Methylocaldum szegediense: one gene and its partner. The protein of the gene in region 1 interacts with the protein of each later gene in a pairwise test. Links are inferred from orthologs where the notes say so. Each region holds a gene or a part of one and is shown on either strand. Other genes may lie near its edges.

Evidence for each region. Proteins that work in one complex are often made in the same cells at the same time.
Region 2: the proteins of mrdA (region 1) and QEN43_RS16030 interact in binary tests that used the Escherichia coli proteins (3 or more experiments, as listed by UniProt). The link is inferred for Methylocaldum szegediense from one-to-one orthologs.

The regions. Positions count from the first base shown.
Region 1 is NZ_OX458333.1:2,720,669-2,725,043, forward strand. What follows is about bases 821-3,739. They hold mrdA (penicillin-binding protein 2), read left to right. Parts: upstream 821-1,317; coding sequence 1,318-3,162; downstream 3,163-3,739. Other genes in these bases: mreD (rod shape-determining protein MreD), read left to right, coding at 821-1,289; rodA (rod shape-determining protein RodA), read left to right, coding at 3,159-3,739. In the rest of the region: rod shape-determining protein MreC, read left to right, coding at 1-808; more of mreD, read left to right, coding at 795-820; more of rodA, read left to right, coding at 3,740-4,295; mltB (lytic murein transglycosylase B), read left to right, coding at 4,298-4,375. UniProt on the Escherichia coli protein: Catalyzes cross-linking of the peptidoglycan cell wall. Responsible for the determination of the rod shape of the cell. Is probably required for lateral peptidoglycan synthesis and maintenance of the correct diameter during lateral and centripetal growth.
Region 2 is NZ_OX458333.1:3,702,997-3,706,713, reverse strand. What follows is about bases 729-3,717. They hold QEN43_RS16030 (penicillin-binding protein 1A), read left to right. Parts: upstream 729-1,074; coding sequence 1,075-3,360; downstream 3,361-3,717. Other genes in these bases: QEN43_RS16025 (hypothetical protein), read left to right, coding at 3,369-3,717. In the rest of the region: QEN43_RS16035 (pilus assembly protein PilM), read right to left, coding at 1-687. UniProt on the Escherichia coli protein: Cell wall formation. Synthesis of cross-linked peptidoglycan from the lipid intermediates.

The DNA.
Region 1 (4,375 bases):
CGCAGCAGAACAACACGGCATCCTTCCGGGCGCTCGAACGCCTTTCGCGTCAGCGACCTATCCCTTGCAGCAAGTCGTCAGCTCGCCGGTGCGCTTCGGACAGCGCGTCATAGAATCCATATCCACGTATGCGAACCTCGTAGCGGAAAACCAAAAGCTGAAGGAGGAGCAACTTGTCCTCAAGACCAAACTGCTGAAGTTCGCGGCATTGGAACAAGAGAACATCCGGCTGCGGGGACTTTTGGATACCTCCTTCAAGGTCGGCGAACAGGTATCGATCGCCGAACTCCTATCCGTCAATTTGGTTCCGTACGAACATATCGTCGTGGTGAACAAAGGTGCCCGATTCGGGGTTCATGTCGGCCAACCCGTGTTCGATGCGAACGGGGTTGTGGGACAGGTCCTGCGGGTCACGCCATTCAGCGCAGAAGTGATGCTGATTACCGACCCGAACCATGCCATTCCGGTGCAAGTCAACCGGAATGGTCTACGTACCCTGGCGCTTGGCACCGGGCAGATCGATCGCCTGGCATTACCTTATCTTTCTAGCAATGCCGATATCCAGGTCGGTGATCTCCTGGTAACTTCTGGCCTCGGTGGGGTTTTTCCTCATGGCTACCCGGTAGCCACCGTGACAGAAGTTGCGCCACAGAAGACAGCATTCGCAAAAATCTCCGCTGCGCCCGTTGCTCAGCTCGACCGAAACCGTGAACTCTTGTTGGTATGGAGCGATTCACGACCCGTCCCACGCATCTCGGTCGATCAAGAACAACGCCCAAACGCTTTGCCCACGAATGGCAGCCGTTAAATCGTCGTCCGCCGGACTGATAGTGGTACCGCTAAGTCTGGTGGTTGCCATGGCTTTGCGGATTCTCCCCTTGCCGCGCGAGTTGTTCGTATTCAACCCCGATTGGACCGCCTTGTTTCTGATTTATTGGACGATCGCGATACCTGACCGTGTAGGGGTGGGAACCGCCTGGCTCACCGGGCTTTTCGTCGACACCTTGACCGGGCGCATGCTAGGCCAACACGCGCTGGCTTATTCCCTCATCGCCTATATTAGCCTGCGACTTTATCGTCGATTGCGTCTTTACCCGCTCCCCCAGCAATCGCTCTGGATACTTCTCCTTTTGTTGATTAGCCAGTCTCTGGTCCTCTGGACACAAAACATCAAGAACATGAATGTTTTGAATTGGGTGTATTGGCTGCCGTCTTTTACAGGCGCGCTCGCGTGGCCAGCCGTCTTAACGATTCTACGGCGGGTCAGACGCCGCTTCAGCATTTTTTAATCATCCGGCCATGTGGTAAGGGGTCGCCATGAGCCGTCCTTTCGACCTCAACGAGAAGTTTTACGAGAACCGGCTGTTTCTCAACCGCATTGCCGCCAGCGTACTGTTCATACTACTGGCCACAACAGGGCTCGTCATCCGCCTGATCTATTTGCAGGTTATGGGACACGAGCACTACTCCACTTTGTCGCGAGACAACCAGGTCAAGATCTCTCCTTTGGCGCCTTCCCGCGGGCTGATTTTCGACCGAAACGGCGAAGTTCTAGCCGACAATACGGCGACTTATAGCCTGGAAATCATTCCCGAACGGGTTCCGGATCTGGAAGCAACCTTATCGGAGCTCCAAAAGCTGCTGAATCTAAGCGACGATGAACTCAACCGTTTCAGACTTCAAAAAAGCCAGAGAAAAAGCTTCGAGAGCGTACCTCTACGCCTGGAGTTGACAGAAGAAGAAATCGCCCGTTTCGCCGTCAAGATGCCTTATTTTCCGGGAGTTGAAATTCGGACCCGGTTCATGCGGAGCTATCCTTACGGCCACTTGACGTCCCACGTCGTGGGTTATGTCGCGCGCATTAACGAATCCGAACTCCGATCCTTGGATCCGGCCCAATATCGGGGAACCTACCACATCGGAAAAAGCGGCGTCGAAAAAGCTTACGAATCCGTCTTGCATGGGAAAACCGGTTACGAGGAGTATGAAACCAACGTCCAAGGGCGCCCCATTCAGATACTAAACACCACCGATCCCGTGGCGGGAGCCGATCTTTACCTTTCCTTGGACATTCGGCTGCAAAAAACCGCCTTCGATGCCTTGGGCGAGTTCAACGGAGCCGTAGCGGCGATCGACCCCGCCACCGGCAAAGTATTGGTCTTGGTCAGCAAGCCAGGCTTCGATCCCAACCCCTTCATCCACGGCATCAGCAAAAAAGATTATGACGCCCTTCAAAACGCTCCGGACCGGCCACTGTACGACCGCGCGCTCCGCGGCGTCTATCCGCCTGGCTCCACGGTCAAACCCTTCGTGAGCCTGGCCGGCTTGAAAATTCTCAATATCAGCCCAGCAAGACGAGTTCTTTGCCCGGGCTATTACCGCCTACCCAATGCGGAGCACAAATACCGGGACTGGCGCAAGCAAGGCCATGGCTCTGTAGATCTCAAATTGGCCATCACTCAATCCTGTGACGTGTACTTCTACGACCTCGCCCACCATATCGGTATAGATCCGCTCCACGATTTCATGCAACTCTTCGGCTTTGGGGAACGGACTGGTATCGATCTGGTCGGGGAAAAACCTGGGTTGTTTCCTTCAAAGGAATGGAAGAAAAAGAAACGCAAGCAGGTATGGTATCCTGGTGAAACCATCATCGCAGGCATTGGACAAGGCTATGTCCAAGTTACGCCTATTCAGCTGGCCAGGGCGACGGCGATACTCGCCAATCGTGGACGGAACGTAGAACCAAGAGTCGTGGACACCATAAAAGCCCCGTACGAGATCGAAAGCCTCTATCCCAAAAGCAGCGACGAGATCGTCGCCGACCTCAAACCGGAGCATTGGCGCACGGTAATTGATGCCATGGTCGATGTCGTCCACAGTGCACGCGGCACCGCCAAAGTAATAGCCCCGGGACTTTCCTATACCGTCGCCGGCAAGACTGGTACCGCACAAGTCTTCACCGTGCGGCAGGACCAGGACTACAAGAAGATGAAGATCGCCAAGACCTTGCGTGATCATGCGTGGTTCATAGCCTTCGCACCGGTGGAAGCACCACGCATCGCGGTCGCCGTGCTTGCGGAAAACGGTGGACACGGAGGGTCAGTCGCGGCTCCTATCGCCCGTGCCGTAATGGACCAGTACCTGCTCGAAAATCCATGAACATCGATCCCGTTCTGGCGCAACTCCGAATTACGCCGCCGCAGCGCGTTTCCTTGATACAAAAGCTGCATATCGACCTGCCGCTATTAGCCGGGCTGGGCGGCTTATGCACCTTGGCCTTCATCATTCTTTACAGCGCCGGCGGCCAAGATGTGAACGTGCTTGTGCGCCAGTCGATACGTCTGGGGTTAGCGATGACCATCATGATCGCCATCGCGCAGATTCATCCCCGCCACCTCAAGTTTTACAGTCCGGCTCTCTATCTTCTTGGGGTCTTGCTTTTGGTGGCTGTTCTGGTGGTCGGCAAAATAAGCATGGGAGCCCAGCGGTGGCTGGATATCGGCATTATCCGTTTCCAACCCTCCGAGCTGACCAAGCTCTCCACGCCCATGATGATCGCCTGGTATTTATCCGGGCATGCGCCTCCCCTACGCCTGAAGCCGTTGGTTCTCGCTGGCGTGCTGATTCTGATTCCCACCGCGCTAATCGCCAAACAACCCGATCTCGGCACGGCCGTGCTGGTCGCCAGCGCCGGCTCTGCGGTCGTGTTTCTGGCCGGAATTCCATGGCGCTATATGCTGGCCTTGGCGGTTGTGGGCGGAAGCCTTCTGCCTGTGGCCTGGCATTTCATGCACGGTTATCAGCGGGATCGGCTTCTGACATTCCTGAACCCGGAAGCGGACCCTTTGGGACGCGGCTACCACATCATTCAATCCAAGATCGCGATCGGCTCGGGCGGTATTTACGGCAAAGGATGGCTGCACGGGACTCAAGCGCACCTGGAATTTCTGCCGGAGCGCTCGACCGACTTCATCTTCGCGGTCCTTGCCGAGGAGTTCGGTCTGATCGGCTGTCTGGGTCTGTTGGCACTTTATCTCTTCGTCCTTGGGCGTTGTTTTTATATCGTCGTCCAGGCGCAGGATAACTACAGCCGACTCCTTGCGGGAGCACTGACGGTAACCTTCTTCGTCTATGTCTTCGTCAACGTCGGCATGGTAATCGGCATTCTCCCCGTAGTAGGCGTCCCCCTCCCTCTGGTCAGCTACGGCGGTACTTCCATGGTGACCCTGCTGGCAGGCTTCGGTATGCTGATGGCCGTCCAGACCCATCGTAAACTTCTGCCGAACGGATAATTATGCGCCTCATAAACCTCATTCTGCTCATTGTTTCCCTCTACGGTTTTTCCTCGCCCGGGACGGCTTCAGAAAGCCTA
Region 2 (3,717 bases), 980 kb from region 1 along the record:
CTCCGTCAGCTGCTTGCCGCCGAACCCCTGTTCGCGTGTATAGATGATTCGGCGGTTATGAATCACGTTCAGGGTCGTCATAGTCGAGCCCACATCGGCTACAGCGATAGTCTGCTCAGGGGTGTAGCCGGGCCACTGATCCAGGATCAGATTGCAGGCATTCTCCAGTGCGTACGACTCCACATCGACGATCTCTGCCTTGAGTCCAGCCATCTCTAGTGCGGCGACCCGGTCTTCCACATTCTCCTTTCGGGAAGCCACCAGTAGAACATCGACCATATCGGGATTTTTCTCGGTCCTGCCCTGCACCTCGAAGTCGAGGCTCACCTCATCCAACGAGTATGGGATGTACTGATCTGCCTCCAGTTCGATCTGGGCCTCAAGCTCATCTTCACTCAAGGAAGCGGGCATAGAGATGGTCTTGGTGATGACCGACGAGCTCGGTACGGCAACGGCAGCATGTTTGAGTCGCGTGCCCGACTGCTTGACAAGCGTTTTGATGACGTTTGCGATGATTTCGACCTTCGCGATGTTTTTGTCGATCACCGCGTCTGGCGGCAACGGTGCGACGGCATAGCTTTCCACCCGAAAACGCTGTCCGTCTTTTGTTAGTTCCAGCAGCTTTACGGCCGCAGTACTAATGTCGATTCCAAGCAGCGGCGGTCTCTTGCGGTACAAAAAAAACATCGATAACGTCCCAAGCTCGCTTTGACTTCACGCGGGCGGTACCGAGTCCCAATGCCGTTTCTCGTCACCCGCTAAACGCTGTCATGTAGTATAGTAGGGATTGGAAGTTTGCCCATGAGACCCCCGCTATCGGTCAGCCGAGCGACGCGCAGCTCATGATCGTTCGATAGCTACAGCCGGAAAAACAGCTTTTTTGATGGTCGAGTGAGAACCCGCAACAATCGAGGTCAAGCACGCTCCCGTTCCGCGAGCCTTATCAAACTAATCTTTCTCTTCCTGCTTGGCGGATTTGCGAGTTTAGTTTTAGCCGCGTTTTTGCTTTATCGCTTCATTGCACCGCAACTCCCGAACACGGAGGTTCTGCGCGATGCTCGATACCAAACCCCCATGAGCATCTACAGCAAAGACGGCTTGCTGATGGCTCAATACGGCGAAATGAAGCGGAGCCCGGTCTCCTTTTCCGAAGTCCCGAGCAGGGTCATTCAGGCTTTCCTGGCCGCCGAGGACAATCGTTTCTTCAAGCACCGTGGTGTGGACTACGTCGGCTTGATGCGAGCGACGTTCTCCTTCCTTCGGACGGGAAAGAAAAAGCAAGGCGGCAGCACCATCACGATGCAAGTCGCTCGCAATTTCTTCTTGAGCAGCGAAAAGACTTTCTATCGCAAACTCAAGGAAATTGTGCTTGCAGTCAAAATCGAATCGGAATTGACAAAGGAGCAGATCTTGGAGCTGTACTTAAACAAGATCTACTTCGGTCATCATGCGTATGGCGTCGTTGCCGCGAGTCAGGTCTACTATGGCAAGAAGATAAATGAGCTCGAGGTAGACGAGATCGCGATGATTGCTGGTTTACCGAAGGCCCCCTCCGCTTTCAATCCGATAACCAATCCGCAACGGGCCGTGGAGCGGCGAAACTACGTTCTTAAGCAGATGCGGAAACTGGGATATATCGATGATCAAACTTATCAGGAAGCAATCGAGCGACCGGTCACCGCAAAGCTTCACACCACCCCCATCGAATTAAACGCTCCTTATGTCGCGGAATTGATCCGCAACGAGATGTATCGCCAGTATGGCGAAGCTGCGTATACCAACGGTTTCCGAATTTACACTACTATCGACAGCCGTTTACAAAGGGCCGCCGACAAGGCATTGCGCCTTGCGCTGCACGAGTACGACGAACGCCACGGATTTCGAGGTGTAACACAGCGAATAGACTTAAAGAAAGAAAAGCGCCGCGAGTACTGGGACAGGCAGTTGTCCAGCATCCCGAAAACCGGGGAGACGGTGCCAGGATTAGTCCTGGCTGTCAACGAAACTTCCGCGGACGTTTATCTCGGCCATCAACAACAAATCGTACTCGACTGGGATGGTCTCAAATGGGCACGCCGATATATTTCCGAAAACGCACAAGGCCCTTTTCCGCGAAGCGCCAAAGAAATACTCAAGGCCGGCGACCTCATCAGACTTCGCAAGGACGGCGACGGCCATTGGAAACTCAGCCAGATTCCACAAGTCGAGGGTGCCTTGGTCGCCTTGGATCCGACCAGCGGCGCCGTGGTCGCGCTGGCGGGCGGATATGATTTCGCGATCAGCAAATTCAACAGAGCAACCCAAGCTCAAAGACAACCGGGTTCCGGTTTTAAGCCCGTACTTTACTCGGCGGCCTTGGCCCAAGGATATACTCCGGCGAGCGTAGTCAATGACGCGCCGGTCGTTTTTTCCGACCCCTCGCAGGAAGGCGGATTTTGGCGTCCGCAGAATTACTCGGGTCGATTTTATGGCCCCACGCGGCTTCGGGTAGCCTTGGCCAAATCTCGGAACCTCGTGTCCATCCGCCTACTTCAGAGCATCGGCCTTACGAAAGCGATCGATATGGCGCGGCGCTTCGGTTTCCAACCCGAAGAACTGCCGCGATCCCTTCCGCTAGCCCTGGGCAGCGGCACCGCGACGCCTCTTCGAATGGCACAGGCCTACGCGGTTTTCGCTAACGGCGGTTTTCGCGTCGAGCCCTATTTCATCGAACGCATAGAAACCGAAGCGGGTGGCATGGTCTTTCAAGCCACTCCGCAAATCGCTTGCGCAAATTGCAGTGACGCCGATGATCACCAGACGAACTTTGCACCCCGCATACTGTCGGCTCAGGTCCACTACATGATGAATTCTATGCTGCAAGATGTGGTGCGAACCGGAACCGCGGTCCGCGCTATGGAACTGGGGCGCAATGATGTCGCCGGCAAAACCGGTACGACAAATGATTACAAGGACGCGTGGTTCAACGGTTACGTTCCTTCCCTGACCGCCGTCGCCTGGATTGGATTCGATTCCTCAAAATCCTTAGGGAAAGGCGAAACCGGGGGCAAAGCCGCACTTCCCATGTGGATCCACTTCATGCGAGAAGCACTCAAAGACGTACCCGAGCAAACTTTCCCACTTCCAAGCGGACTGACAATCGCTCGCATGGATCCGAGCACCGGGATGCTAGCCTTGCCCGGGAGCCCCAATGCAGTGTTTGAGGTCTTTCCTTCTGGGAGAGTGCCCCGCTACTACGCCGCGCCGCGCGTGAGCGCGCCTCCTCCATCAGAGTCTATCGCAGACGAGGAACAACCGCGACCACTGGAGCCAACAGTCCCGAGCGTCACGACCGACAAACCGATCGAATCGCTATTTTGACCTCCGCCATGTCCGCAAAAGACAGAGCCCGACGATTGATCGCCTACGAGGCCGCACGAATCATCGCAGAGGAAGGTATAAATGATTATCTTCCGGCAAAAAATAAGGCTGCGGCCCGTCTTGGGATAACGAACTCGCGCAGCCTTCCCCGTAACGAGGAAATCGACCAGGCGCTAGAAGAATATCTTCGACTCTACCGGGCGGATACGCAGCCACAACACATTACCCGACTGCGAAGGCTCGCATTGGAGGCCATGCGTTTCTTGGAAGAATTTTCGCCGCGCTTGGTCGGCGCTGTCTTGGACGGCAGTGCCAGCAAGTACAGCCCTATTGTTTTGTATGTGTATCCCGAAACCC